Regions from separate parts of the Lysinibacillus sp. BNK-21 genome, predicted to be linked through region 1. Evidence: riboswitches for the same ligand, from Rfam matches in the RefSeq annotation. Region 1 holds a riboswitch; each other region holds the start of a gene.

The links. A riboswitch is a leader RNA that binds a small molecule or an ion and turns the genes downstream of it on or off. The one in region 1 is predicted to bind lysine.
Positions count from the first base shown of each region.
Region 2: it holds a riboswitch for lysine, as region 1 does, so the genes downstream of both, ACMGGO_RS05630 (aspartate kinase) here and ACMGGO_RS11345 (transporter substrate-binding domain-containing protein) in region 1, are expected to answer to the same signal.
Region 3: it holds a riboswitch for lysine, as region 1 does, so the genes downstream of both, ACMGGO_RS21430 (amino acid permease) here and ACMGGO_RS11345 (transporter substrate-binding domain-containing protein) in region 1, are expected to answer to the same signal.

Region 1 is NZ_JBLQTS010000001.1:2,230,877-2,240,957, reverse strand. Features, by position in the region: gene ACMGGO_RS11355 (2-oxoglutarate dehydrogenase E1 component) at 1-379, shown strand, start outside; gene odhB (2-oxoglutarate dehydrogenase complex dihydrolipoyllysine-residue succinyltransferase) at 470-1,732, shown strand; lysine riboswitch at 2,073-2,259, shown strand; gene ACMGGO_RS11345 (transporter substrate-binding domain-containing protein) at 2,379-3,236, shown strand; gene ACMGGO_RS11340 (amino acid ABC transporter permease) at 3,407-4,132, shown strand; gene ACMGGO_RS11335 (amino acid ABC transporter ATP-binding protein) at 4,145-4,876, shown strand; gene ACMGGO_RS11330 (DUF6501 family protein) at 5,140-5,337, shown strand; gene ACMGGO_RS11325 (toxic anion resistance protein) at 5,386-6,453, opposite strand; gene ACMGGO_RS11320 (5-bromo-4-chloroindolyl phosphate hydrolysis family protein) at 6,450-7,100, opposite strand; gene ACMGGO_RS11315 (hypothetical protein) at 7,517-7,729, shown strand; gene ACMGGO_RS11310 (acylphosphatase) at 8,066-8,347, opposite strand; gene ACMGGO_RS11305 (globin-coupled sensor protein) at 8,393-10,081, opposite strand, start outside.
Region 2 is NZ_JBLQTS010000001.1:1,122,811-1,132,891, reverse strand. Features, by position in the region: gene ACMGGO_RS05680 (XTP/dITP diphosphatase) at 1-457, opposite strand, end outside; gene rph (ribonuclease PH) at 459-1,208, opposite strand; gene racE (glutamate racemase) at 1,341-2,138, opposite strand; gene ACMGGO_RS05665 (MarR family winged helix-turn-helix transcriptional regulator) at 2,149-2,601, opposite strand; gene ACMGGO_RS05660 (helix-turn-helix domain-containing protein) at 2,676-2,897, opposite strand; gene ACMGGO_RS05655 (acyl-CoA thioesterase) at 3,085-3,549, opposite strand; gene sdhB (succinate dehydrogenase iron-sulfur subunit) at 3,745-4,524, opposite strand; gene sdhA (succinate dehydrogenase flavoprotein subunit) at 4,530-6,284, opposite strand; gene ACMGGO_RS05640 (succinate dehydrogenase cytochrome b558 subunit) at 6,351-6,959, opposite strand; gene ACMGGO_RS05635 (YslB family protein) at 7,232-7,666, shown strand; gene ACMGGO_RS05630 (aspartate kinase) at 7,765-8,991, opposite strand; lysine riboswitch at 9,125-9,302, opposite strand; gene uvrC (excinuclease ABC subunit UvrC) at 9,410-10,081, opposite strand, start outside.
Region 3 is NZ_JBLQTS010000001.1:4,269,066-4,279,146, reverse strand. Features, by position in the region: tRNA gene ACMGGO_RS21515 (tRNA-Tyr) at 1-34, shown strand, start outside; tRNA gene ACMGGO_RS21510 (tRNA-Trp) at 39-112, shown strand; tRNA gene ACMGGO_RS21505 (tRNA-His) at 161-236, shown strand; tRNA gene ACMGGO_RS21500 (tRNA-Gln) at 246-320, shown strand; tRNA gene ACMGGO_RS21495 (tRNA-Lys) at 334-406, shown strand; tRNA gene ACMGGO_RS21490 (tRNA-Arg) at 425-501, shown strand; tRNA gene ACMGGO_RS21485 (tRNA-Pro) at 517-593, shown strand; tRNA gene ACMGGO_RS21480 (tRNA-Ala) at 609-684, shown strand; tRNA gene ACMGGO_RS21475 (tRNA-Ser) at 698-790, shown strand; tRNA gene ACMGGO_RS21470 (tRNA-Phe) at 797-872, shown strand; tRNA gene ACMGGO_RS21465 (tRNA-Gly) at 878-951, shown strand; tRNA gene ACMGGO_RS21460 (tRNA-Ile) at 956-1,029, shown strand; tRNA gene ACMGGO_RS21455 (tRNA-Asn) at 1,036-1,112, shown strand; tRNA gene ACMGGO_RS21450 (tRNA-Glu) at 1,114-1,185, shown strand; gene ACMGGO_RS21445 (nitric oxide synthase oxygenase) at 1,756-2,802, shown strand; gene ACMGGO_RS21440 (hypothetical protein) at 2,854-3,384, shown strand; gene ACMGGO_RS21435 (CynX/NimT family MFS transporter) at 3,452-4,660, opposite strand; lysine riboswitch at 4,839-5,015, shown strand; gene ACMGGO_RS21430 (amino acid permease) at 5,097-6,560, shown strand; gene ACMGGO_RS21425 (response regulator transcription factor) at 6,711-7,403, shown strand; gene ACMGGO_RS21420 (sensor histidine kinase) at 7,410-8,345, shown strand; gene ACMGGO_RS21415 (ABC transporter ATP-binding protein) at 8,476-9,399, shown strand; gene ACMGGO_RS21410 (ABC transporter permease) at 9,392-10,081, shown strand.

The DNA of each region.
Region 1 (10,081 bases):
AGCTGTAGAGCGTATCGTTTTAGGTACAGGTAAAGTGATGATCGACTTAGCAGAGCGCGTGAAAGACGGCGAAGGCTTCGATCACCTACACATTATTCGTGTAGAACAACTTTACCCATTCCCAAAAGAGCAAGTAGCTGGTATCATTGCTAAGTATCCTAATGCAAAAGAGATTGTTTGGGTACAAGAAGAACCTAAAAACCAAGGCTCATGGAATTATGCATTAGAAACATTATATGAACTTTCAGAAGGTAAAAAACTTCGCTATGTAGGCCGTCCTGCAATGAGCTCAACTTCTGAAGGGGATGCAGATTCTCATAAAGCAGCACAAGCAGCTCTTATTGAAGAAGCGGTTGCTGAGCCAGTAAAGGTTAAATAACATATATCAATTTTTGAAACCGGGCTACTTGCCCTTAAGCAGTAGCCCTTCTATGTGCGTCATGCACGTTAATCAAAGGAGGAAATGAAAGTGGCTGAAATTAAAGTCCCTGAATTAGCAGAATCGATTACAGAAGGTAGTATCGCACAGTGGGTAAAAAAAGTGGGCGATCGCGTTGAAAAAGGTGAATTCATCGTTGAACTTGAAACAGATAAAGTAAACGCTGAGATCATTTCTGAAGAAGCAGGTGTATTAACACAAATTTTAGCTGAAGAAGGCGATACTGTACTAGTTGGTCAAGTTATCGCAGTAGTAGAAGCAGGCGAAGGCGCAGCAGCAGCTCCAGCAGCGGCAGCACCAACTGAGGCAGCACCTGCACCAGCAGCGCCACAAGCAGCACCTGCACCAGTTGCAGCAGCTCCAGCAGTAGAAGAAACTTCTGGTGAGCGTGTAGTTGCATCTCCAGCAGCACGTCGTCTTGCACGTGAAAAAGGTATTGACCTTGCAGCGGTATCTCCAGTAGATCCACAAGGACGTGTACGTGTACAAGATGTAGCAGCTCATGGTACAGCACCAGCTGTAGCACCAGCAGCAGCACCTACATCCGTAGCAACTTCAGGTGGCCCAGTAGTATTCACACCAGCAGCTAATTCTGACCGTGTAACAATTGAAAAAATGAGCCGTCGTCGCCAAACAATTGCAAAACGTTTATTAGAAGTTAAACAATCAACAGCAATGTTAACAACATTCAACGAAATTGACATGACAAACATCATGGCACTTCGTAAACGTAAACAAGAAGAGTTTGTAAAAGCAAACGACATCAAACTTGGTTTCATGTCATTCTTCACTAAAGCTGTTGTTGCAGCACTGAAAAAATACCCATACGTAAACGCTCAAATCTCTGGCGATGAAATTCATTTAAATAACTTCTTTGATATCGGTATTGCTGTATCGACTGAAGAAGGTTTAGTCGTACCAGTTGTACGCGATGCAAATAGCAAAAACTTTGCAGAAATCGAAAAAGATATTGCTAACTTAGCGACAAAAGCTCGTGATAAAAAATTAGGCTTAAATGACATGGCTGGTGGATCATTCACAATCACAAATGGTGGTGTATTCGGTTCATTAATGTCAACACCAATTATGAACGGTACGCAAGCTGGTATTTTAGGTATGCACTCAATTGTAAACCGTCCAGTTGCAGTAAATGGTGAAGTTCAAATCCGTCCAATGATGTATGTAGCACTTTCATACGATCACCGTATCATCGATGGTAAAGATTCTGTAGGATTCTTAAAAACAGTTAAAGAATTAATCGAAAATCCTGAAGATTTATTATTAAATTCATAATTCCATTAAACCCTGCGAACAATGTTCAGCAGGGTTTTTTGTATGACGAAAGGTATTGACCGATTCTATGCTTGAAAGAGTACGAATGGTACATCGTTTAGAGGAGCAAAGAAAGAAAAAAACGCAACTTTTCTCACATGTAGAACATACTCTATAATAAATATTTGTTGTAATTTTCAGAAATATCAACAAAAGTTCAACGATTTAAAGTGGAAGCAGAACGCACAATATCCTAATATTGTCATTAGTCAGAAAAATGTTAAAATCGTCTTGACGAACATATTAGTTTTATAGTAGTATCTAAATATCAATTAAATAAACAAACCTCACGAATTGTTACCAGTGAGGTAGAGGCGCGGTATTTATTAGTTCATTGTTGAGTAAAAGCAAGCGAAGACGCAATGAAGAAGGAAATATCGCCGAAGTATAAAAGGAGCTCGTACTTTTATACTGGGTCTGCAGTGAATAAGTGCAGGACTGTCCTAGTAAATGGATTTCCAGATTTACTAGGTTGTGCTATCTCGGAAACATGGAAATTATAGTGAGGATTTGGGCAACTGTCATAAAAGGTAAGACCTAAGTTCAATAAACTTAGGTCTTTTTTAGTACAGTTGTCTTATTTTTTTACAGAAAAGGGGAGTTTTTCATGAAAAGAAAATGGTTGTTAGTAATGATCTCTATCATGACGGCAATTGTGCTAGCTGCATGTGGCACAAGTGACAAAAAAGAGGGCGGTTCAAGTGATGCTGGAACTGACAAAGAAGAAGGTGGCGGTGAATTCCGAATTGGAATGGAGGCTGGCTACCCACCGTTCAACTGGACACAGCAAGACGATGCAAATGGCGCAGTGAAAATTGCGGATAATGCAGAGTATGCAGGTGGCTATGATGTACAAATGGCAAAGAAAATCGCTGAAGGTCTAGGCAAAGAGTTAGTCATTGTTAAAATGGAGTGGGACGGTTTAGTTCCAGCGCTACAATCAAACAAAATTGATGCAATTATTGCAGGTATGTCACCAACAGAAGAACGCAAGAAAACAATTGATTTTACAGAAAACTATTATACTTCTGATTTTGTTATGGTTATTAAAAAAGGTAGCAAATATGAAGGCGCAAAATCGATTCAAGACTTCTCAGGTGCTAAAATTACATCACAATTAAATACATCAAACTACACAGTTATCGATCAAATTAAAGGCGTAGAAAAGCAAACAGCAATGGAGAGCTTCCCAGCAATGCGTGTGGCGTTAGAAGCAGGTAAAATTGATGGCTATGTAGCTGAACGTCCAGAGGGCATTTCCGCTTCTGCTGCCAACGATAAATTCACATATGTAGCATTTGAAGAAGGCTTTGATACAGACCTATCAAATACTTCAATTGCTGTAGGCTTACGTAAAGATGACGCAAATCGTGAAAAAATCAATGAAATCCTAAAAGGCATTTCAGAAGATGATCGTCAAGCGATTATGGAAGAAGCTATTTCTCAACAACCCGCAGCACAATAATGACATGGCACGGACTAGCAATTAGTCCGTGCATGATCATTTCATCATTATCAAAATGAGAACCTCTCTACATAATGATAATGTCCTAGCGTGACAAATCATAGAATAGTAGAAAGAGCTAGGACACAAAAGAAATAAGCGAGCAAGATGACATTGTTAGGAGGAACATCATGAGTCTTGAATGGATACTTTCAATTATTGAAAACAACTGGCAAATGTTTTTACGAGGTGCGTATTATACGTTACTGATTTCGAGTATTAGTACAATTATTGGTGCATTTATCGGATTTTTCATCGGAATTATGCATACGATTCCAGTTCGTAAAAAAGGTGTGAAATTTTATAGCTTAAAGCTCATTAATTTTATACTAACATGCTATGTTGAATTTTTCCGTGGTACACCAATGATTGTACAAGCTATGGTTGTCTACTACGGATTAGATATCGCATTCGGTATCGATATGCACTTTATTACAGCAGGTATTTTAGTCGTTTCCCTCAATACTGGGGCATATATGGCAGAAATTGTTCGTGGCGGTATTGTATCCATTGATAATGGTCAATACGAGGCAGCATCAGCAATTGGCATGAATCACTTCCAAATTATGCTTCATGTTGTCTTACCACAAGTAGCGCGTAATGTTTTACCAGCGACAGGTAACCAATTAATCATGAATATTAAAGATACAGCCGTATTAAATGTCATTGGAGTAACGGAATTATTCTTCCAAACAAAATCAATTTCGGGTAACAACTTCCGTTATTTCGAATCATTCTTCGTTGCATGTGTTCTTTATTTCATCATGACATTTACCGCATCTCGCATCCTTCTGTATGTTGAAAAACGTCTAGATGGTCCTGATGCCTATCAAAAAGAACAAAAAGAAGCCGTATAGGGGGACGCACAAATGGCAGTCATTAAAATCGAGCATTTAAGTAAATCATTTGGACGTAACCAAGTGTTAAAAGATGTGAATTTCCAAGTGGAAAAAGGGGAGGTAGTTTGTTTAATTGGCTCCTCTGGCTCTGGTAAATCCACATTGCTTCGTTGCATAAATTTATTAGAAACGCCAAGTGGCGGTCAAATTATTTATAAAGGGGAAGACATCCTAGATGAAAAGCACAATATTCAAGAATATCGCACACATTTAGGCATGGTGTTCCAGCAGTTCAATTTATTTAACAACCACAATGTCATAAGTAATTGCACGGTGGGCCAAATCAAAGTGTTAAAACGTTCGAAAAAAGAAGCAGAAGAAACGGCGCTTAAATATTTGAAAATCGTTGGCATGGATCAATATGTGAATGCCAAGCCCCGTCAACTCTCGGGTGGACAAAAGCAGCGTGTGGCCATCGCTCGTGCCTTATCAATGAATCCTGATGTAATGCTATTCGATGAGCCAACATCCGCATTAGACCCAGAAATGGTGGGTGAGGTATTAAAGGTAATGCGTCAGCTAGCAAACGAGGGCAATACGATGCTCATCGTGACACATGAGATGGAATTTGCCAAAGAAGTAGCAGATCGTGTTGTCTTTATGGATAAAGGTGTAATTGTGGAAGAAGGCCCTCCAGCACAAGTATTAGTCAATCCACAACATGAACGTACGAAGGAATTTTTAAAGCGTACATTAAAATAAGCACAAAAAAGTGAGTCCAACCTGTTGGACTCACTTATTTTCTAGAATTCCATTCTGCATAAAGTACAAAGCAGATTGCGAATGCTACAGCAATGATAAAAAACCATTGCGGTACACCACCAAAACTCATCATAACACCTCAAATATTCATTTTTTTTGGATAGAATAGGTATAGTATTTCTTTTTTCTCCACAAAAGACCAAAAATATTATAAAATAAGCAATAGACATTAGCTTTTGCTAGTAAAGAGAGGTAGAGAGAATATGTTACATTTAAAATGGAAAGATGCGCCAACATTACGAACGGTTACTTGCAAACATACAAATGCATCGAAATACTTAGTATCAAACGTATTGACAGTAGGAAAAGAGTATGAAGTGAAAAATGAAACAGAAGAGTTCGTTTTTATCATCGACAACACAGGTAATGTCGGTGGCTACTATAAAGATTATTTTGAATAAAAACAAACAGGGTGGTTCAGAACATTTGCTGAGCCACCCATTTTTTTGTTAATCTCGCTGATAGCTGCTAGCACCCGCCACATCCTGTAGCTGTTGTTTCTCTTGTTCAGTTGCGGTATGCAGGGCAAAGACATCTTTAATTGCTGTTTGCAGCTCTTGCTGTGTTTCTTTAAACTTCGAAACTTGCTGTTCAAACGTGGGACTTGAGAAGCGATCATGAGCCCTTGATAATCGCTCCTCTAAACGTGCATAATGATGATCCATATGCATCGATAGCATCATCGCCAGTTGGTTTTTCCAGAGCGGAATCAAGGTAACGATAGAAAACTCAATTTTTTCAGCTAATGTTTGATTGGCCTGCTGAATCATACGAATTTGAGGAGCTGTTTGCAGAGCGACTTGCTGTGATACTTGTAAATCATAAATACGTTGATCGAGTCTTTCGATTTGAGCAGCAAAGTCATTTAATTGCTGGATCGCAAGTGGCTGTTTGGTAGCTTGGACACTCGTTATTTGTGCAGGTAGCTCTACCTCAATGGCTTGCTGCTTTTTCATTTGTCCTGCGGCAATCGCCGTTGCCAATTCCTCAAAAAATCCTCGATTATGGGCATAAAGCGCCTCTAAGTTTTCAACATCTTTTATCAGCTGAAGCTGTGCACGTTCTAGCTGAACGCCAATGCGTTCCACCTGTATACTAATACGTTCAAATTCTGTGAGTGTTTGCTTCACATTAGGCTCGGTTTTGCCAAAGATTTTTTTGAAAAAGGTTTGCTTTTTTGGTTCCAAAGCAGTTGGATCTACTCGATCTAACGTCTGCATTAAAGAATCCAGCATTTGACCAATTTTAGTGACATCCTTTTGCTTTACTTGAGCAAGCATGCGGTCGGCAAATTGAGACAGAGCTCGCTGTGAATCTTGCCCAAGGGACAGCAATGATTCAAAATCAGTCAAATCGATTTGACTGGCATACAGTAATGCACGACTTTGTGCAAGAGGCGATAGCGTTTCATAAGTCGCCATCGCCTCGTTTTGCGGAGTTGTTTCTAAATAGGATTGGACTAGTGGAGAAAGCCCTGGTATGGTATTTAGTTGAAATGCGTGTTCGTTTGCTGTCATTTATCATCGCCTCGCCAGTCCAATTGTTCTCTACGTCTAAGATTGGAACGATTTGCGAATTCAATCTCCATTTGCAGATGATCGATATCATTTGCAAGCGCATCCTTCAAATCAATTTGAATGGTGTCATTCAAATCAGTTAGGGTTTCACGTGTTTTGGATAAAGTTAATTGAATTTCCTTATCCTTCACTGGCTGCTTGGAAAGCATTGTATATTTATCCGTTAATTCTACAGCAGAAGGTAAGTGTGCATAGAAAAATGGTTCCACATTATAAAATTTACGTGGGTCTGTCTTGACGATTTTGACGATATTTTTAGAGATACGCGTCATTTCAAGTAGTTGTTTAAACGCTGAAACAGAACGTACACGTAAATAGTTTTGACTCAATGTTTGAATATGCTTATTAGCTGTTAATACTTGTGTTTCAATGTGTTTGAATTCTTCTTTTGTGATGCCTGCTATTTGCATGACTTTCTTTTTTTGTCTATGTTTCAGCAACGCTGTACTCGTCGCATAGGAACCCGCAAACAGTAAACCACCAAGGAAGAATCCAGGATTTGCCGCAATTGCTGCGATAGAAACAGTTGTGAGCGAAATAAGAAAGCTGGCACTATGTCTAGAGAAAAACTGTCCGACACTAAGCATTGTTTCATCCTCCTTGCTTTTCAATATGTCTATCTTCTTATACGAAATAATCGACATAAAGTTTCATTGAAAATTAATCCCTTACATAAATTTTACTGCTATTTGTGAACTTTCTCAATGATAATACATAGAATAAGTGAGTTGTTTCGATGAATAAGTCGGTTTTGTTATCCTAAGGAGCCATTCTGACATCTTAATGAGCGATTTTTTGCATCTCGGTCACTGAATAGAGGAGCGTAATTTGATTCAAGAGCGGCTTCTGCCTCAACGCGAGCGGTTAAGTGAGATCCATGAGCGGCTCCAACTCGAAAAGGAGCGGTTTATTCTCTAAGAAGAGCATCTTCATCCAAAATGAATGAGTCTTGTATGAAACTTTTTCCAAATGAATTCGTAACTGATACAAAGGGGGATATAGGATGACGAAAATTTTTCTGGTGTCTATTACAAAAAATATGGATGAACCAGTAAGTGAACAGAAAGTGAAAGAAAAAGTCTTTGAGAAAAAATCAAAATTAAAAGCCTATTTAAACAAAGAAGGCTATATGAAGGAATCTAAAAATCAATATGTGAAAATCACTGATGAATCAATATTAGTTGCTGCCATTCAAAAAATAAAAATCAAAAAATGACGATAGGTCATGTTCTTAAGAGCATGACTTTTTTGATTTCAATAACTAGGAGAGGAGGCATCATTCAAAGAACCCATAGCCCAGTGTCAGCTCTCTAGAAAAACGGCTTCCAATTTGAATCTTTTTTGTTTGTTTTTCTTACAAACGCAATACATCGTTCTTCGCATGCACCCAATCTAATATACAAATTGCACATATCTGGTAAGTATTTAGTAGTTTTTCATGCATTATATCCGCAACAAGGACAAGTAAATTGTATTACTTCATATGTGACAATAAAACGCCGTGTTAGTTTAAAATTTGTTGAACCCAACAACACTACAAAAAAGCCAGACATTAAACAATGTCTGACTCCATACGTATATAGCCTTTTAAATCATCGTATAATTCTAAAGAAAATGAATTGGAATCGGCTTGGGGACTAACGCCTTTTTGGACAAAAAGGAGAAATTCATTGAGTGCCTTTTCTGAGCCCTCCACTTCCACTTCAATTTGCTCTGCGTCATTCAATCGACAGTATCCTTTTAACCCTAATTCAATAGCTTTTTGCTTGATGAAGAATCGGTAGCCTGTGCCATAGACATCACCAAAAAATTTTATACTTGCTCGTTTGTTCAAGGGAATACCTCCTACTTAATAGAGGAGAGGGGCGAACCTCTCCTTTTATTGCATGACACGTTCTTTTTCTAAATAGGCAATTAAGTTATTAATGTGATAAAGTACATGCTTAGATGCCTCATCGACTTCTTTTAGATGAATATCAGCTTGTTCGATATGACCCGCTTTATGAGCTTCAGCCGCAAGCTTCGCTGATTCATGGACGCGTAAATGATAGCCATCTAATTCATGATAGTCCTGTAAATGACCGAAACGTTCGACTGTACGAGGCGCAGTGTACCATTTGCCAAGTCGACAGTCTCTATGAGAAGAAACATCGCTTGGATCAACGTTTTCTAGGCCAAGGAACATGTTATAAATGCGCCATTTCCATAAAATATGATCCGCCTTCGATAATTGTAGTAGGGCAATAGATGAAAGCTGTACATTATTGTTAGCAATAAGATCATTACGGAAACGGTTAATTTCTTTCCCTAATAAATGAATATCGCTGGATGTATTATGACTATAATCACGAATATCTTCCTGCAAGCTTGAAATTTCGATCATTCTTGCTGAAACTTCATCAATCGCGGCTGCTTGTTCCTGGGAAATGGCAGCCGTATTTGTCACATCTAAATTAATACCCTCAATCGCTTGAACAATGGCATTTAATAATGGTAACGAATCTTTTGCTTCAACGGTTGCTTCTTTAATAATAGCTGTCGTATCTGTAATCGAGTTAGAAACATCATTCGAATAACTCTTTAAATGATGAACATTTGCGGATACTTCACTTAGCGCAGCTACCGTGTTTTCAGCAAGCTTTCGTACTTCCTGTGCAACGACCGCAAAGCCTTTCCCATGTTCACCTGCACGCGCTGCTTCAATGGAGGCATTAAGTGCGAGTAGATTCGTTTGATCGGCGATTTGATTGATTAATGTGACAACCTGTTCAATATCATTTACCCTTTTTTGTAATTCTGAAAATGAGTCAACAATGGATGTAAAGGTCTCCTCTGTTTTAAAAATCTCCGATAGGGCATGCTCAATAGCGTTTTTACCTTTTGTAGCATGGTCAACAGATTCAGTTGTTTTCTCTGATATATGAGAAGACATGCGTGCAACCTCATTGATAGAAGCTGCAATCTGTTCTGTGGCAGCAGTAGAGGATTGAATCTCTTCATTTTGCTTATCTAGGCTAAAAACTAAATCTTTCATGTACATAATTTTGGCATTGACATCCATTAAAGAAGATACTTCTCCTACCACATTTTCAATAATGCGTTCTGTTAACACTTCCACTAATAATTCTTGATCGACATTGACAGCGGATTGGAATGATTTCATATATTGAAATGCTTTATTTGGCTTGATACCAAAATTGTATAAAATATATGTAGTAATATAGAAGGCAAATTGGTTGAAGACAACAATTAATTTACCAGGCTCGTATTGATGCTTGCGGAATAGATTGAAAAATTTGACAGTTTCATCTACATAATGATCATCACGAGTTGCTAAGAAAAACTGTGTTAAGTATTGATTAATATTTTCTTCACTAATGATTAATTGAGAGGTAGGGGATATCTCGCTTAAATAATGATGAAAAATGGCATTCATGGAAGGGGTAATGTCTTTGAGCTTTTGATAGAGTGCCTTTAAGTGCTCCTCATCTTGTGAAGTGAAATGATTGAATGCCAGTGTTTGGTAAAATCGGCCTGTTGCATGTAAATCTGTACCACGTTTGAGTAG
Region 2 (10,081 bases), 1.1 Mb from region 1:
CAAAGCCATTCGTTCCACGCTTTTCATGGGCAATGACGCCTTCACATGTACCAAATACCGTTGTTGTTGCGAAATCAGGTCCTGCAATTGCAATACAGCAGCAAAAACGTGCTGTACGTTTGTCATCTTCGACACCTTGTAAATTTTCTAACAGTTTAATCATGTTTGCTTCATCGTCATGGTCACCAGCATAGCGAGCGGAGTACACACCTGGCTCACCATTTAATGCATCTACTGCTAAACCACTGTCATCTGCAATAACAATGGTATTAAGCTCCTTCGCCAATGCTTCTGCTTTTAAGATGGCATTTTCTTCAAATGTTGTTCCTGTTTCTTCTATTTCCATATCTGGTGCCACTTCAAACATTGTTACGACTTCATAACCAAGTGGTCCAAATAATGCTTCAAAATCTTTTGCTTTTCCTTTATTTTTTGTGGCGATGACTACTTGTTTCATATTATTGATTCCCTCCAACTTTGTGTGCCAGTTCACCAAGCGTTATTTTTTGAAGCTCAACTAATTGTTGTATGCCTTTTTCACCTAATGCTAACAATTCATTTAGTTCTTCACGAGAAAAAGTAGCTTCCTCACCAGTACCTTGTAATTCAACAAATCGTCCTGCGCCTGTCATCACAATGTTCATATCAACAGCTGCAGCCACATCTTCTACATAATTTAAATCAAGAATAGCGCCTTGTTCTTCAACGATCCCAACACTTGTAGCTGCTAAAAAGTCTGTTACTGGGAATTTTTCAAATGGCTTTTCTTCAGCAAATTTAGCAATGGCCTGTGTCATGGCAACAAATGCTCCCGTAATGGATGCTGTACGAGTACCGCCATCCGCTTGAATGACATCACAGTCAATCCATACAGTACGTTCGCCTAGCGCCTCTAAATCGACTACAGCACGCAATGCACGCCCAATCAAGCGCTGAATCTCCATTGTACGACCATTGACTTTCCCACGAGAGGATTCACGTGGTGTACGTTGAGCGGTTGCACGAGGCAGCATGGAATACTCGGCTGTAATCCACCCTTTCCCTTGCCCACGTAGAAAACCAGGTACCTTGTCTTCAATCGTTGCGGTGCAAATTACTTTTGTATTGCCTACTTGAATTAATACGGAGCCTTCAGGGTGTAATAGATACTCACTATCTATTTTCACAGGTCGTAGCCCATCTGCATTTCTACCATCATATCTTGTCATATATTTCGTTCCTCCTAAAAACTTTCGCGCCCTCATCTTATCATAATTTGTGCCATCAAAAAAGTACTCGGTGGCTTATGTACAATGCTGAAAACGGCAAAAATCAGCCTAGCCTGTTGCTAAGCTGATTTTTTATTTTAATGTGATACGTTTTATGTCGAGAGTACCTTGCTCTAACCAATTCTCAGCAATCGAACGGAAAATTGGGACAGAACCAGTTGCAAAAAATCTATGAGCAGGCACCGCATTTGCATTTGCTAAAGTGCCATTATACGCTAACATTTCCTGTACATCCTTTGCTGTTTCCTCCGCAGAAGATAAAACATTCACATCTTCTCCGACAACAGCTTCAATTTGTTTTTGTAAAATAGGATAATGTGTACACCCTAAAATAACCGTATCAAATTGTCGATTTTTCAACGGCTTTAAGCCTTCTGCTATTAAATTATTTGCAAAGTCACCTTTATATTCGCCACTTTCTACAAGTGGTACGAATGTGGGACAAGCTAGTGGAATAATATGTGTTGACGTATTAAGTGACAATAAGGCTTCTTCATACGCCCCACTTTTAATTGTTCCTTCTGTTGCAAGCACAACGACTTCATGTCGCTTCGTTTTTTTTACAGCTGCACGTGCGCCAGCATTGATAACACCTAGTACTGGAAAAGGCATATTTCTTTGTAAACTTTCGAGTGCTACTGCAGTCGCTGTATTACAAGCTATAACGAGCATCTTAACATTCATTTTTTCGAGTGCTTTTGCCATTTGCCAAGTAAAATTCCGTACTTCCTGACGACTTCTTGGACCATACGGACACCTTGCTGTATCGCCAATATAATAAATCGTTTCGTTTGGCAATCGCTTCATGATTTCTTTTGCTACGGTTAAACCGCCTACTCCTGAGTCAATAACGCCTATCGGGGCATTCATACTTTCCGCCTCAATCCTGTTTCATGTGTACATGTAGTTTTTCTAAATAGCTTGATAATTGCGCGACTTCTTGTTCATTAAAACCAACAAGCATCTCTTGCAAATATTGCTGTCTTTTTTCAATAACTTCTTGAATGATACGTTCGCCCTTTTCGAGAAGATGAACGACAACGACACGGCGATCATTTTCATCACGCACACGCTTGACTAATTCATTTTTCTCCATTCGGTCCACTAAATCTGTTGTCGTGCTAAAAGCTAAATATAAACGGTTTGATAATTCGCCAATTGTAATATCACCAAGCTCTTCTAACCACTGTAATGCAACAAATTGTGGCGGCGTAATCGCATAATCGGAAACAATTTCTCTTCCCTTTTGTTTCACGATGGCCGCTATATAGCGTAATTCCTTTTCAACCGTTGCAACGGTTTCAGGTGAGTGCTTTGTTACTTCATCCGACATATAACTATTTCACTCCTAAAAATACGTTGAATAGTTCTATTTTGTCGTTTTTTTCACGAAATAGCAAGTGTCCATTAGTCTAATTTAAATTCTTCCAAGCGTAACAGCTCAATTAACGCCTGAGATCGATTCGTTACACCTAGCTTTTGAATTGTATTGGAAATGTGATTTCGCACTGTTTTTTCACTAATACCAAGCTGCTCTGCAATATCTCTCGTTGTTTTTTCAGCTAATAAAAGCGCAAATATTTCACGTTCTCGGTTTGTTAAAAGAGAACGATGATGAGAGCCATTCATTCAGTTACACCCTCCTCCCCCGCACGTATTGTAACTTATGTTAAGGGGCAGGAAGCGGTGACGGCTATTTGCATGATTATTCCATGTTTCCTTAAAAATTTCGAAAATTACATTGTTACATTCATAAATTTTACGTAAAAAGCAAAACCTACTATTTCAATAAATTCACATATACTTATATGTTGAACTAGTGAGGCAGAATGGCCAACTGAATGAATTTCGTTTTTTCTTCCTCTGAAATCGGCACACTTTTACCTGTACGAGGATCCATTTGTACAATTGTCCCACGACCAGTGAAACAGATTTCGTCCTTTTGATTTTTTGCTAGATAGTGAATGTCCATCGACGAATTCCCAACTTGCGCGATTTTTGTATAGATTCGTAGTACGTCATCAAAGAATACCTGCTTTACATAATCGCATTGTAAATCGGCTACAATAGGTATAGATTTCACATTCTCTTCTCCAACTGGGGGCATTAAAATTCCTAAATGTCTGAAGTAATCAATTCTTGCTTGCTCAAAATATGTAAAGCTAATCGTATTGTTCATATGACCATACATGTCTGTTTCTGAAAATCGCACTCGTACCTCGCTAAAAAATGAAAAACCTTTTTCCCACTCTTGAAAATTATCGATATAATTTGCCTTCATGATATACCATCCCCTGTCATGTAATTGCACGTCTTTTATCAATCAACGGCAAACAAAATGAATACATATTCATTATAAAAGAAAATGCTATATTATCATAGAAAAAATGTAAATAAACAACTTGATAAATTTCATTTCTATAACTATAAAAAACTCCCTTACACTTCGTGTAAGGGAGTTCAGCTTGTCCGTATATTAGTCTACGTAGTGGTCAGAACCGAAGAAGTTACGGAACATTTGCACTGTAGTTGCACGGTTTAATGAAGCGATGGATGTTGTTAAAGGAATACCTTTTGGACATGCAGCAACACAGTTTTGAGAGTTACCACAGTTTGCAAGGCCACCATCACCCATAATCGCATTTAAACGTTCATCTTTAATCATAGCACCAGTTGGGTGAGTGTTGAAAAGACGTACTTGTGATAATGGAGCTGGTCCGATGAATGAAGCTTTTTCAGACACGTTTGGACATGCTTCCATACATACACCACAAGTCATACATTTAGATAGTTCATAAGCCCATTGACGTTTACCTTCTGGCATACGTGGACCTTCACCTAAATCATACGTACCATCGATTGGTACCCATGCTTTAACTTTTTTAAGTGCGTTGAACATACGTTCACGGTCAACTTGTAGGTCACGAATAACAGGGAATGTTTTCATCGGCTCCAATTTAATCGGCTCTGTCAATTGGTCTACTAGTGTAGAACATGATTGACGTGGACGGCCATTGATCACCATTGAACATGCACCACAAACTTCTTCTAAACAGTTCATATCCCATGATACTGGTGATGTGTTTACACCATCTTCAGTAACAGGATTTTTTTGAATTTCCATTAAAATTGAAATTACGTTCATACCATGACGGTAAGGCACTTGGAATTTTTGCCAGTAGCTATTGCCGCCTTGTGTATCTTGACGTAAGATTTCCACTTTGACCATTCTTCCAGTATTAGCTGCGATTTGCATAACTTTTAGTCTCCTTTCGCAGAGTAGTCGCGTTTACGTGGTGGGATTAATGAAACGTCGACTTCTTGGTACGTGATGATTGGATTACCAGTAGCTGGGTCAAACTTCGCCATTGTTGTTTTTAAGAAGTTCTCATCATCACGGTTAGGGAAATCAGGTTTATAGTGTGCACCACGAGATTCATTACGTAATAGTGCACCTTTTGTCATTACTTTTGCAAGCACTAACATATTTTTAAGCTGACGTGTAAAGTGTGCGCCTTGATTGCTCCATTTTTGCGTATCATTGATGTTGATGTTGTTCCAACGCTCAGTAAGCTCATCAAGTTTTTTCAATGTATCTTCAAGCTGATCATTGTAACGTACTACAGTCATTGTAGCAGTCATCATTTCACCAAGCTCTTTATGCAGTAAGTAAGCGTTTTCTGTGCCTTCCATTTTCATGATAGCATCCCATTTCGCTTGTTCCTCTTTTACACGAGCATCGTAAATCTCTTGTGGAAGATCTTCAGCATGCTTTTTAAGGTGTTTTACATAGTCTACTGCGTTTGGTCCTGCAACCATACCACCGTAGATAGCAGATAATAATGAGTTTGCACCAAGACGGTTTGCACCATGTTGAGAGTAATCACATTCACCTGCTGCAAATAGACCAGGAATTTCAGTCATTTGATTGTAGTCAACCCATAATCCACCCATTGAATAGTGAACTGCTGGGAAAATTTTCATTGGTAATTTACGTGGGTCATCCCCTACGAATTTTTCGTAGATTTCGATGATACCACCAAGTTTAACGTCCAATTCATGTGGATCTTTATGTGAAAGATCTAGGTATACCATGTTTTCGCCATTGATACCAAGTTTTTGGTTTACACAAACGTCGAAAATTTCACGTGTCGCAATATCACGTGGTACTAAGTTACCATAAGCTGGGTATTTCTCTTCTAGGAAGTACCAAGGTTTACCGTCTTTATAAGTCCAAATACGACCACCTTCACCACGAGCTGATTCTGACATTAGACGGTTTTTGTCATCTCCAGGAATCGCTGTTGGGTGAATTTGAATGAATTCACCATTCGCATATGAAGCACCTTGTTGATAAACGATAGAAGCAGCAGAACCTGTGTTAATAACAGAGTTTGTTGTTTTACCGAAGATAATACCAGGGCCACCAGTCGCCATAATAACAGCGTCTGCACGGAATGATTTAATTTCTTCTGTACGCATATCTTGCGCTACGATACCACGACAAACGCCGTCTTCATCGATAATAACACCAAGGAATTCCCAGTGTTCATATTTATTTACTAAACCAGCTACTTCATGAGAACGAACTTGCTCATCTAGCGCATATAGTAATTGTTGACCTGTTGTTGCACCAGAGAAAGCTGTACGGTGCATTAAAGTACCACCAAAACGACGGAAATCTAAAAGTCCTTCTGGTGTACGGTTGAACATAACACCCATACGGTCCATTAAGTGGATAATGCCAGGTGCTGCATCACACATACCTTTAACTGGTGGTTGGTTCGCTAGGAAGTCCCCACCATAAACTGTATCATCAAAGTGGATCCATGGAGAATCCCCTTCACCTTTAGTATTTACCGCACCATTAATTCCGCCTTGCGCACAAACAGAGTGTGAGCGTTTTACAGGAACTAATGAGAATAAATCAACTTCAGTACCAACTTCAGCTGCTTTAATCGTTGCCATCAGACCGGCAAGACCACCGCCGACAACAATTATTTTGCTTTTCGCCATGATTATTTCTCACTCCTCTTAAAAAATTGCAATGATTGCATGTGCTCTATCGTAGCTTCTATTGAATTATACGAAAGCTAAAATAGCAGCCACACCAACTACACTTAGAATTACGAAAAGAATGTTTGTTACGTAAGTAGCGATCTTTTGAGACTGAGGAGATTGTGTAATACCCCAGCTTACTAGGAATGCCCATAAACCGTTAGATAAGTGGAAAGTTGCTGATAAAATACCAACAATGTAGAATCCAAGCATGAATGGATTAGCAACAATATTCGCCATCATGTCGTAATCAACGTGTGTGCCAAGTGCTTTTTGAATACGAGTTTGGAAAATATGCCATGCAATAAATATCACTAAGAATACACCAGTAAAACGTTGTAAAGAGAACATCCAGTTACGGTACGTGCTGAAACGTCCTGTGTTTGGTGTAGCAGTGAATGCAATGTAGACACCATAGAATGCGTGGAACATTAATGGAATATAGATGACAATCCATTCAACTAGGATAAGGAATGGAATCTTTTCCATTACTGCGGTAGCATCGTTGTAACTTTCTGCCCCGCCTGTTGCTGTAAAGTTAATGAACAGGTGCATCGTTAAAAACAGACCTACTGGAATGATCCCAAGTAGAGAATGTAAGCGACGCCATAAAAACTCTCGATCTTTCGACAAGACTGTTACCCCCCTTAGTACTTAAAATAGCACAACAAAAGAAGTCATCATTTTGTAAATGATACTTCATTGACTGTGTATTTCATCATGGTACAATATTATGACATGTTTATTGTACTCTCAAGAGCTACGAGCGTCAAGGCAACTCGGAGTTTTTCATAGAGCTTATTAAAGAACTAATCTAGTACATGATGCGTCGTTTTTTCTCGAAAAATCTATCATTACTTTATTACCGTTAAATTTTAAGAAAATTCTAAGAAAGAAGGATAACAATGTTAAACACTCCATCTCCTACAATCTCATCATTTGGCTATGAGATCATTCGTGATCATATTCTATCTTCTATACTCGGTAAACATGAAGATGACGTCCTTTATTGGGCAGGTAAAGAGCTTGCTCGCAAGTTCCCATGTAAAAGTCAAGATGAACTTATCGCATTTTTCGCAGATGCCTGCTGGGGTACATTAGAACTCATAAAGGAATCAAAAGATGGACGTATTTTCCATTTGACAAATGACCCTGAAATTCTTCAAATAAAGCAGCGTAGCTTTAAACTTGAAGCAGGATTTATAGCAGAGCAAATTCAACTAGCTAAAGGCTACCTGACAGAATGCTATAATGAAAAACGGGAAAAGCAACAATACGTCATGTTTACAGTCAAATGGGACGTTAAAGAACGTATTATGAATACCATTCCCTCAGAATAATTAAAAAGGATTGTTTCCCATTAAAGAATGGGATGACAATCCTTCTTTTTTCTTCCTTTTATTTCGGTCAATTACATAAAATGCTGTTTCTTCTATTATTATATGTAAAGTGCTTGCTCTAAATTAAACTCATCATGGAGAGCATTAGCTGCTTGGATCATATCATCCTGTGGTACAACAACGGACACTTTTATTTCAGAAGTACTAACCATTTTTACAGGGATATTTTCACGACGTAACCGATCAAACATACGAGCAGCAACGCCTGGATTGGAAGCCATGCCTGAACCAATAATAGAAACTTTTGCTAGTCCAATTTCGAAGTCAGCAAAACTAAATCCAAGTGATAATTTACTATCCTCTAAAACACGTAATGCTTCCGCAAATTCCTCTTTTAAAATGGAAAACGATACAGTTGGCTTCAACCCATCAATAATGGCTTGGACAATAATATCTACATTAATACGGTTCTCTGCAAGAACCGTAAATATATCTGCTAATGAAGCATTGGAAAAAGCATCATACCCTACTGTTAAACGAATAATATCTGATTCAAATGCAACACCACGAACGACTAAATTTTTTTCCATTTCCACTTCCTCCTTCAATAAAGTGCCTACTGATTCTATTAAACTTGAACGTATAATAACAGGCATTTGAAATTTCTTCGCTAACTCCACCGCACGAGGATGTATGATATGAGACCCTAAATTCGATAATTCCAACATTTCATCATAGGAAATTTCTTGAAGCTTTTGGGCATTGGGAACATATCGTGGATCTGCTGTATAAACACCATCCACATTTGTATACATATCTACTCTCTCCGCTTCCAATGCTATGGCAAGTGCAACAGCAGCTGTTTCAGCTCCACCTTTTCCAAGCGTGGTGATATTGTGCACTTCGTCAATCCCTTGTTCTCCAGCAATAACCACAATTTGTCCCTGTGCAAAATGTTCTTCCATACGACTAATATCTATATAGTCGATACGAGCATGTCGATACATACCATCCGTATGTATACCAGCTTGCCATCCAGTTAGAGACACAGCCTCATAGCCTGCTTCCTGCAAAGCGATGGTAAATAAAGCACTAGATAATTGAGAGCCAGTTGACAAAACTGCATCTAATTCTCTTTTCGACACATCGTCAGTTAGTTGGTGTACCATCATTTTCATCTCTTTCGCAGTGTGTCCCATTGCTGCAACGACCACTACTACATCCAATCCTTTGTCCTTTTCAGCAATCGCTTTCCTAGCAGCCTCTTGGATTTGTTCAGTAGAAGCTAATGCAGCTCCTCCAAACTTCATCACGATTTTAGCCATTTCTTTCGTTCTCCCTTCCAGTTCATGTATTTCACCAAATTATGGGGGGTAAAACCGTTTCTAGAAAACTAAAAGGCAGCCTCCACATAACGTGAAAGCTGCCTATAACATGTACAATAATCGTAACTTGCGCATGTGTGATAGCTCTCCGAAACGTTTAGAATCGACAGTCTTACATTTCTTAAATGCAAAACCAGTACAGCAATGGAACAACAATACTGTACTTCGGCAAGCTCCCCTTTCACACAATATCTCTGGACTTGTCCATCCTCCATCGTGTTACTCTTGAATCTTGCACCTCTATCATCACTTTAAAGTGAATGTATTCAATTCATTAAGCCTTAGCGTAAACAAACTAGTCACGCAGTTGGCTCTCCATAACATTGAAAACAATGTTATTTATAACCATAGCACATGCCTATTCCTTTGACAATGATTGTTGCTGAAAATAGCTAAAAATTTGGCTTGCTAAATTAGCGGGCATCCCAGCCTCCTGTAATGCTAGCTCGCTCGCCTCTCGAATTTTTTTGACTGAACCGAAATGTTTAAGCAGCTGTTGCTTTCGTTTTGGTCCTACCCCTTCAATATGATCTAATACAGATTGAATGGCATGCTTCTCATGCTGTTGACGCAAGAAGGTAATAGCAAAGCGATGGACTTCGTCTTGAATTCGTTGTAATAAATAAAAGCCATCACTTGTACGTTTTAAGCTAATCACTTCTGGTGGATCACCAAACAAGAGCTGAGATGTATTATGCTTATCATCCTTGGCTAAACCAGCAATCGGTATAACAAGACCAAGCTCATCTTCTAGTACTTCACGGGCTACTTCCATTTGTCCCTTACCACCATCAATTAAGACTAAATCTGGTAATGGTAGTCCTTCCTTTAAAACACGTATATAGCGACGACGTATAACCTCCTGCATTGCACCGTAATCATCATGCTTGGCTGCTGTACGCGTTTTATATTTTCGGTACTCCTTTTTCGCAGGCTTCCCATCAATGAAAACAACCATAGCAGATACTGCATCCGTTCCATGCATATGACTATTATCAAAAGCTTCAATTCGTAAAGGTGTACTAATGCC
Region 3 (10,081 bases), 2.0 Mb from region 1:
GGGTTCGGCGGTTCGAATCCGTCCCCCTCCACCATTTTAGGGGCATAGTTCAACGGTAGAATAGAGGTCTCCAAAACCTTTGGTGTGGGTTCGATTCCTACTGCCCCTGCCAGGTATTGAGGTACTCGTTCATAATACAGCTAATATAATCTATATAGTGGCGATTGTGGCGAAGTGGTTAACGCATCGGATTGTGGTTCCGACATTCGTGGGTTCGATTCCCATCAGTCGCCCCATTTTAAAATTGGGGTATAGCCAAGCGGTAAGGCAACGGATTTTGATTCCGTCATGCCTAGGTTCGAATCCTAGTACCCCAGCCATTTTTAATTTCACGAGCCATTAGCTCAGTTGGTAGAGCATCTGACTTTTAATCAGAGGGTCGAAGGTTCGAGTCCTTCATGGCTCATCATTTTTTAATTAACATGCGCCCGTAGCTCAATTGGATAGAGCGTCTGACTACGGATCAGAAGGTTATGGGTTCGACTCCTGTCGGGCGCGCCAATAAAATCATGTTTACGGAATGTAGCTCAGCTTGGTAGAGCACTTGGTTTGGGACCAAGGGGTCGTAGGTTCGAATCCTGTCATTCCGACCATCTTTCATGATAAATGGGGCCTTAGCTCAGCTGGGAGAGCGCCTGCCTTGCACGCAGGAGGTCAGCGGTTCGATCCCGCTAGGCTCCACCATTGTAATATTTTTGGAGGTATACCCAAGTCTGGCTGAAGGGATCGGTCTTGAAAACCGACAGGCGGGTAACACCGCGCGGGGGTTCGAATCCCTCTACCTCCTCCATTTTTCGGGTCAGTAGCTCAGTTGGTAGAGCATTAGATTGAAGCTCTAAGTGTCGGCGGTTCGATTCCGTCCTGACCCACCATTATTGCGGGTGTAGTTTAATGGTAAAACCTCAGCCTTCCAAGCTGATGTCGTGAGTTCGATTCTCATCACCCGCTCCAAAATGGGCCTATAGCTCAGCTGGTTAGAGCGCACGCCTGATAAGCGTGAGGTCGATGGTTCGAGTCCATTTAGGCCCATATTATTCCGAAGTAGCTCAGTTGGTAGTAGCACCTGACTGTTAATCAGGTTGTCGCAGGTTCGAGTCCTGCCTTCGGAGCCACGGCCCGTTGGTCAAGTGGTTAAGACACCGCCCTTTCACGGCGGTAACACGGGTTCGAATCCCGTACGGGTCATCAAGCATGTAGCACAGATGTGTGTTACATGCTTTTTTCTATTCTCCTGTTCTTTAAACGATAAAAGATAATGCAATAGCAGAAAAAGGCCTATTTGCAAGGTGAGGGACTGAATTTAATTCCCCTAGCATCTTACTATGGGCTCCTATAAGCCGTTTCACTTACCACGTACACTTCCATGGTCAATACTTTTGTGAAGGCTGCTTGACTTCTCTAGTATAGCGATACAGGCGAAATCCTGGCCAGAGAATTTGTGAAACTGGTTCTGCTCTATGCGAAAGCGAAGCAACAGCAGCAAGTAAGTAGCCCAGAACGTATAGCTTTTTCACCATTTACAAAAATTCTATTGATTTCTTTGTTCTACACCCCCCTGAAAAAGGCTACATGACTACTGTAGCCTTTTTATAATAATTAATATCTTTCTCCCTTACATTCTCTTACGAAAGAGAGTCTATAGAGTAAATATGAACAAACTATTTCATATATAAAATATGTATGTTTTTTCAATTACTATTTTCATGGTGCTTGTTGTTTTGTTCCTCTAATATGAGGATAAGTGGAGGAATCGATATGAATATACAGGAGATACAGCAATTTTTAAGTCTATATCAGACAGAACAAAATGAATCAGAACTTTGGTTAAAGAATAGATTACAGGCAGTTAAGGATGCAGGTGAATATCACCCAACAACAGAGGAGCTAGTTTTTGGCGCACGTGTGGCATGGCGAAATAGCAATAAGTGTATTGGACGTCTATTTTGGCAGTCACTGCATGTGGTAGATGCACGTGATGTTTTAGATGAAAAGGCTATTTTTCAAAAATTACTAGAACATATTGATTATGCGACAAATCATGGGAAAATCCGTCCAACTATAACAGTGTTTGCTTCAGATAGAGTACGGATTTGGAATCATCAACTAATTCGTTATGCAGGCTATGAAACAGATGCAGGCATTATTGGAGATTCACAGTCCGTTAAATTTACAAAAGTGTGTGAGTCGTTAGGATGGAGAGGTAAAGGAACTGATTTTGATGTACTACCACTCGTTATACAGGTGGATAATCGTGCTCCTCAAATGTTTGTAATTCCTGAAGAAAATATAGTAGAGGTCTCAATCCGTCATCCAGAGTCAAATGATATGGAAAAATTAGGAATGAAGTGGTATGCCGTACCTATTATTTCGAGTATGCGTTTTCAAATGGCTGGAATTGATTTTCAAGCAGCTCCATTTAACGGCTGGTATATGGGAACAGAGATTGGTGCACGAAATTTAGCAGATCATGATCGTTATAATATGTTACCTGCAATTGCAGAGATTTTTAATCTTGATACAACCAAACATGCGTCTCTTTGGCGTGATCGTGCTTTAGTAGAACTTAATATTGCTGTTCTTCACTCATTTAAAGAAGATGGTGTGAGCATTGTTGATCATCATACAGCAGCTCAGCAGTTTAAATTGTTTGAGGAGGCAGAAAAATCAACAGGAAGAGAAGTTACAGGCAACTGGACATGGTTAATCCCACCACTTTCCCCTGCCACAACTCATATATTCCATAAACCCTATGTAAATATTTATCATACACCAAATTATTTTTACCAAAAACCATGCTATTAGTGTAAAGGAATTGTTTACTTTCAATACTTTTGATGAGAGAGGGCGCTTACTATGTTAAATCAGCAAATTCCCAATATCCCATGGAGACAATTGACGACACCTTATGGTAGAGGTACAGCCATTCCTAAGCTGATAGAACAGGAGCAATACACACAACTAGCTGAATTAATTGAACATCAAGGTACACTGTGGCAGGTGACACCATGGGTTTTGCTTGTCCTGCTAAAAAAGCTTACTAGTAAAAAATTAGAGGTTGTCTCCTTACAAGAGGTACAGTTATATTTAGCTGTGGCACATGCTATTACCAAGGATTATCTCGAGCCAGTCAATACTGTTAAAAATATGCAGGAGCTATTAGACGTCAACTATTTGTGGATAGAAAATGAGGATAATGATGAGCAGGAGTGGGAGAAAGAAACGCCAAAGGGCTATGAGGAGCAAGCTTTTGTAGGCTATTACTATTATAGTTATATGCTTTTACAAGAGGCTGTTCCTATTTTTTCTACTATAACAGCTCGTAATAATGAAGCATCAGAATGCCTTGCTGAATTGCTAACATTACTCCAGCAACCCGACAATTAAGTAATGTGTAAACACTATATAGAAATAGAGCAGATGGAGGAATCTAATCCACCTGCTTTATTTAATTTTAATGCACATATTCATCCTTAGAGGCTCTCATTGAGCAAAAGAAGAGTAACATTGCTACAACGACAAAGAGCCATCCCGCAATATTCCAGCCGCCAAATAAATCATGCAAGTAGCCAAAAAGAATAGGACCAATTGCGGCAAATAAATAACCCAAAGATTGTGCAAAGCCTGATAAATCTGCTGCTTCAAATGCAGTACGAGTACGGAGAGTGAAGAACATCATTGCTAGGGCAAATGAAGAACCACCTGCTAACCCTAGAAGAACCATCCACAGTACCCCAAGACTTGTCCATTCCATGACAACCCCAACAAAGCCTACTAAATAGAAGGATGTAAACATCAATACAAGTGGGCGTTGAGAAGTCATTTTACCAGCAATAATAGGCACTGCTAAGGCCATTGGTACTTGTGAGAATTGCATGATTGAAAACATCCAGCCAGCTTTATCAGGTGCTAAACCTTGAGCAATATAGATCTCAGGTATCCAAGCTGCTGTTGTGTAGAATAATAAAGACTGTAAACCCATTGCCCCTGTGACAGCCCAAGTAACAGGTGATTTCCATAAAGGTGTACTGGTCTTCTTAGATGTAGTAACTGGTTCTGGTTTATTTGATTTTAGTTGAGGTATCCAAATTAAGATTGTAATTAGAACGAGTATGAGTGCAATGGAAAGTGCACCTTGCCAGCCTAACGATGAATTAGCTATCGGATAGCTAATACCAGCACCAAGGCCAGCAGTAAAATTCATGGACATGGTGAAAAAGGCCATTAATAAACCCACATGATAGGGAAATTTCAACTTCAATAATCCTGGAATTAGTACATTTCCAAAAGAAATGGCTACGCCAATTAACACAGTACCCAATAGAAGTAATTCTGTAGTACCAAGTGAACGTAGGACAATTCCTAAAGCCAAGAGAAAAGTTGATAAAAATAATGTTAGCTCAAGCCCTAGTTTGCGTGCTACAACGGGTGCAAATGGAGATATAACAGCAAAAGCCAGCAATGGTATCGTTGTTAGAAAGCCTGCCAATACATTAGATATTCCAAGATCTTCACGGATAAAGGATATAATTGGGCCAACAACAGTTAGTGGCATTCGTAATGTAGAGGCTATAAAGATAACTCCAAAGACTAAAAGTAAGGTTGTTCCTTTCCAGCTAATTTTTTTACTTGGAAAACTAGTGGAATGATCATTTGTAGTCAAAATAAAATCCCCCCTAATAATAACCATTCTAATTGAACTACTATAACACTTTATCACACTATTAAAAATAGTAGAAGATTCATAAAATACAGAACATTTATGGTTGTATTGAAATGTCTATGGTCTTATGTTAGTATAATAAACATCATAAATTTAATAATTATATGCCTCATGTTTGTATTGAGGTAGAGGTCGCGATATTTATAAGTATGCTAATTGAAATGACAAGCATTGATGAAATTAGTTGAAAGGAAATATTGCCGAAGTGTGAGGGGACTTGAAAACCTCATGCTGGGGCTGTCTCCGAAAGGAACAGAACTGTCACGTTTGCACAACGTGTTGAGCTATCATGTAGGAAAACTGAGGATTAACGTAGCCATCACAGTGTATATGTGATGGCATTTTTTTGCCTCATAAATAGGAAGGAAGCTATATCGTGAGTGAAATAAAAGTAAATCAGCTCGGACATAAAGCGCCGAAGCTGAAAAAAGAATTAAAAAGCCGTCATATTACAATGATTTCTTTAGGCGGTACAATTGGTACGGGGCTATTTTTAGCCAGTGGAGGTGCAATTGCTCAGGCAGGGCCTGGAGGAGCATTGCTTGCCTATGCTTTAATCGGTATTATGGTGTATTTTTTAATGACAAGCTTAGGGGAAATGGCTGCCTATATGCCATCCTCAGGTTCATTTAGTACGTATGCAACCAAATTTGTAGATCCTGCTTTGGGCTTTGCATTAGGCTGGAACTACTGGTATAACTGGGCAATCACCATTGCTGCCGAAATTGCTGCTGTGTCATTAATTATGAAATATTGGTTCCCAGATAGCTCATCAGCACTTTGGACAGTATTATTTATTGCTGTTGTATTGACATTTAATTTACTATCCGTAAAAAGTTATGGTGAAAGTGAATATTGGTTTGCCATGATTAAAGTAGCAACGGTTATTGTTTTTATTATCATTAGCTTACTAATGATTTTTGGTATTTTAGGTGGGCAGGCTCCTGTAGGTTTCACTAATTTCTTTGTTAGTGATGGGCCATTCCATGGTGGCTTCCTTGCTACATTTGGTATTTTCCTAGCTGCAGGATTTTCATTCCAAGGGACAGAATTACTAGGAATTACAGCTGGTGAAACAGATGATCCTGGTAAAAATATTCCGAAGGCTGTTAAATCTGTATTTTGGCGTATTCTTTTGTTCTATATTTTAGCGATTGGTGCAATTGGGATGTTAATTCCATTTACAGACGAACGTTTATTATCAGAAGATATCGCAGTATCACCGTTTACACTAGTGTTTGACCGCCTAGGTATTGCCTTTGCTGCTTCATTAATGAATGCCATTATTTTAACGGCTATGCTGTCAGCAGGAAATTCAGGACTATATGCATCTTCTCGTATGTTATGGCAATTAGCAGTGGATGGACATGCACCTAAATTTTTTGCAAAGCTAAGTCGTAGAGGTATTCCGATTTATGCACTTATGGCAACATTAGCTGTAGGCTGCTTAGCATTTTTGGCATCCTTCTTTGGCGATGGAGTGGTTTATATCTGGCTATTAAATGCTTCTGGAATGTCTGGCTTTATTGCATGGCTAGGGATTGCGTTTAGTCATTATCGTTTCCGCCGAGCGTTTGATGCACAAGGCTTAGATCCAAAGTTATTACCTTATAAAGCCAAATTATATCCGTTTGGACCATTATTTGCTTTTACAGTTTGTATGATCGTAGTCATTGGACAAAATTACTCAGCCTTTACAGGCGATAAGATTGATTGGTACGGTATCCTTGTTTCGTATATTGGGATTCCATTATTTTTAGCATTATGGTTTGGCTATAAATTAAAGCACAAAACAAAAATGCTTCCACTTGAAGATTGTGATTTAAAAGTTGAAGATTAAATAATAGAGCTGTTCTATAAACCAAAGAGTGATGGTTTATGGAGCAGCTCTTTTTTCAACACTCATAAACAAATCTCTAATGATACATCATAAATATGGTAATGTAATATACATATGGAAATTGGGTTTTGATAGGAGAGGTGCATCAAAGTGCAAAAGCATATTTTACTTGTAGAAGACGATGAAGCCATTCGTGAAATGGTTTCTAATTACTTAACGATGGAAGGTTTCCATGTCACAACAGTGACTAATGGCGAAGAGGCATTACAAAATTGTTTGCAAAAAACCTTTGATTTAGTCATCTTAGATATTATGATTCCTAAATTAAATGGATTGGAAGTATTAAAGATTATTAGAGAGCAGGCAGCACTTCCTATCATTATTATGTCTGCAAAAGACAGTGATGTTGATAAAGCATTGGGCTTAGGGTTAGGGGCAGATGATTATATTGCTAAACCCTTTTCTATGCTAGAATTTTCAGCACGTGTAAAGGCTGTTATCAGAAGAGCTACGAAATACTCTAGTCAAGCTGAACAAAAGCAAGAGGTACTCGAAATTGATAATTTAAAGATAGATATCGTTAATTTCTCAATAACAAAGAGCGGACAAGACATAAAGCTGACATCAAAGGAATTTTCCATTTTAAAATTGTTTGTGACAAATCGTCACAGAGTTTTTACCAAAGAGCAAATTTATCAGACGATATGGAAAGATGCCTATTATGGAGATGAAAATATTATAAATGTACATATCAGAAGACTCCGTGAAAAAATAGAAGATGATCCGTCACATCCTCACTATATTAAAACCCTATGGGGAATCGGCTATAAATTTGAAGGGTAAAAATATATGATATTTCTATTATTATTAATCATTGTATTGCTAATCGGCATTCTTATTTTTCAATGGAAAATCAAGAAGGAACAAGAACGTGCTATCCAATATATTCATCGAAAACTACACGTAATTGTGAATGAACAGACGTATGAAAAGATTCTAGTAACAACTACAAATTCAGAAATTCAACAGTTACTTATTACACTGAATACTTTGCTAGATCAACATCAAAAAATTCAGGCTACACATCGTAAAATGGAAAATTCCATGAAAAAGATGTTGGCCAATATTTCACATGATCTTAAAACGCCTTTAACCGTTGTACTTGGCTATATTGAAATGCTTCAACTTCAAAACGGGATTAGTGACGAGGAACAGCAACGTTTACTTACGGGTGTACATGCTAAAACATTAGAAGTATTAAAAATTATTCATACATTTTTTGACTTGGCAAAATTAGAGGCTGGGGACACAGATTATCCAATCTCTAAAATCAATGTCAGTGAAATATGCCGAAAAAATGTTTTGTCTTTTTACGATTTGGTTACTTCATTGGGATTAGATATTAAAATTGATATCCCTGAAAGCTCCATATATGCACTTGGTAATGAAGAAGCATTAAATAGAGTGCTAAACAATCTACTGTCTAATGCTATTGCATATGGAGCAGATGGCAATGTAATTGGAATTACTATAAGAAACGATGAAGCCAATATTGATATTGATGTGTGGGATTGTGGCAAGGGCATTGATGAATACCATATCGATCGCGTTTTTGAAAGGATGTATACACTTGAGGATTCTCGAAATAAATCTTTCCAAGGTAGCGGTCTGGGACTAACGATTACAAAGCGGCTTGTAGAAATAATGAATGGCTCGATCCGTTTATCGAGTATTCCCTATGAAAAAACTATTTTTACGATTTCGTTAAAGCGAATGATGTATTGAATCCATTATGCTTGTAGAGCTTTAATGCTTTGCAGGCTTTTTTACTTAAGAAATTTGTAAGAATGCAGTAATAAAATAGAGAGTTTCATTTTTTATAATGAAACTAGTCACAATTGAGGGAGAGAATTACATGACATACATTGTAAAAACAAATCAGCTTACGAAAGTGTACGATGGAAAGGAAGTTGTTTCTGCTGTCAATATGAACGTTAAGAAAGGTGAGATTTATGGATTTTTAGGTCCTAATGGTGCGGGTAAAACGACTGTTATGAAGATGCTAACTAATCTTACGAAACCTACAAGTGGGGATGTAGAAATTTTGGGGGCGAAATTGACGGACAAATCCTATGAAATACTAAAAAGAATGGGGACAATTATTGAATATCCTATTTTTTATGAAAAATTAACGGCTAGAGAGACCCTGGAATTACATTGTGAATACATGGGTTATTATGATAAGAAAGAAATTGCACATGTTCTTAATTTAGTAAAGTTATCGAATACAGAGAATAAGCAGGTTAAAGATTTTTCTCTGGGGATGAAGCAAAGATTAGGCATCGCAAGGGCCATTATTACAAAGCCAGAGTTACTTATATTAGACGAACCAATTAATGGATTGGACCCAGTAGGGATAAAGGAGTTAAGAGAGCTTTTCAAGATGCTTTGTAAGGAGTACGGCATAACTATTATTATCTCTAGTCATATTCTAGCTGAAATAGAACAATTGGTCGATACAATAGGTGTTATTAAGAATGGAAGGCTCATCACTGAGGTAGCAATGGATACTATTAATCGTGATCAGGTCAATTATACGGAAGTGATCGTAAGTGATGGGAAAAAGGCAGCGTTTATTATTGAAAGCGAATTAAACATTACGAATTTTAAGCTGATGGATGATAACTCTATACGTATATACGACTCAACAGTATCCCAACAAAGCCTATCGAGAGCATTAATTGAACATGACGTTGAGATTGAAGAGATTAGTAAAAAAACTAGTTCATTAGAGGATTATTTCTTAAAGCTAATCAATGGAGGTGTTGTCCATGCTTAATTTAATGCGTTTAGAAATGAAAAAATTTCATTTAGGTTCATATGTTAAAGGAGCCATTATCGCTAATTTTGTTATTCTTGGTTTTTTGTTTATGATTTTATTTATTTCTAAAGTGGAAGGAGACCCAGGGCTTGAAAATTATGAGGTTGCATTCAGTGTTATTGATTCATTTGTAAGAGCAGTTTTTATGATTTTTGCTTCTACGTTAATAGCTAAGTTAATCATCGGAGAATATAAATTTAAAACCATTACATTAGCCTTTATGTATCCTATAAGTAGAAAGAAATTAATGGTCGCAAAGCTTGCTATTGTCATGCTATTTACTTTCAGTATGATCATTATCTCCAATGCTCTTATTACAACCATTTTTTGTATCATAAGCGATCGATATGAATTAATTCCTGATGTACTATCTAGTTCTTTAATTATCCAGCAAATACCTTCTGTATTGATGAATGCGATTGCTGCCTCAGGTATAGCTTTAATCCCATTGTATTTCGGGATGAGAAAATACTCTATACCGACAACTATTATTTCATCTATTATAATTGTGTCTGTAACTTCGTCAAATTCAGGTAACTTTACTTTAAACGATATAATTATTATTCCAATTACTTTAGCAATCGTGGGTCTTGGTATTGCTTATTTAGCCATTAGAAATATCGAAAAGGTGGATGTTTAA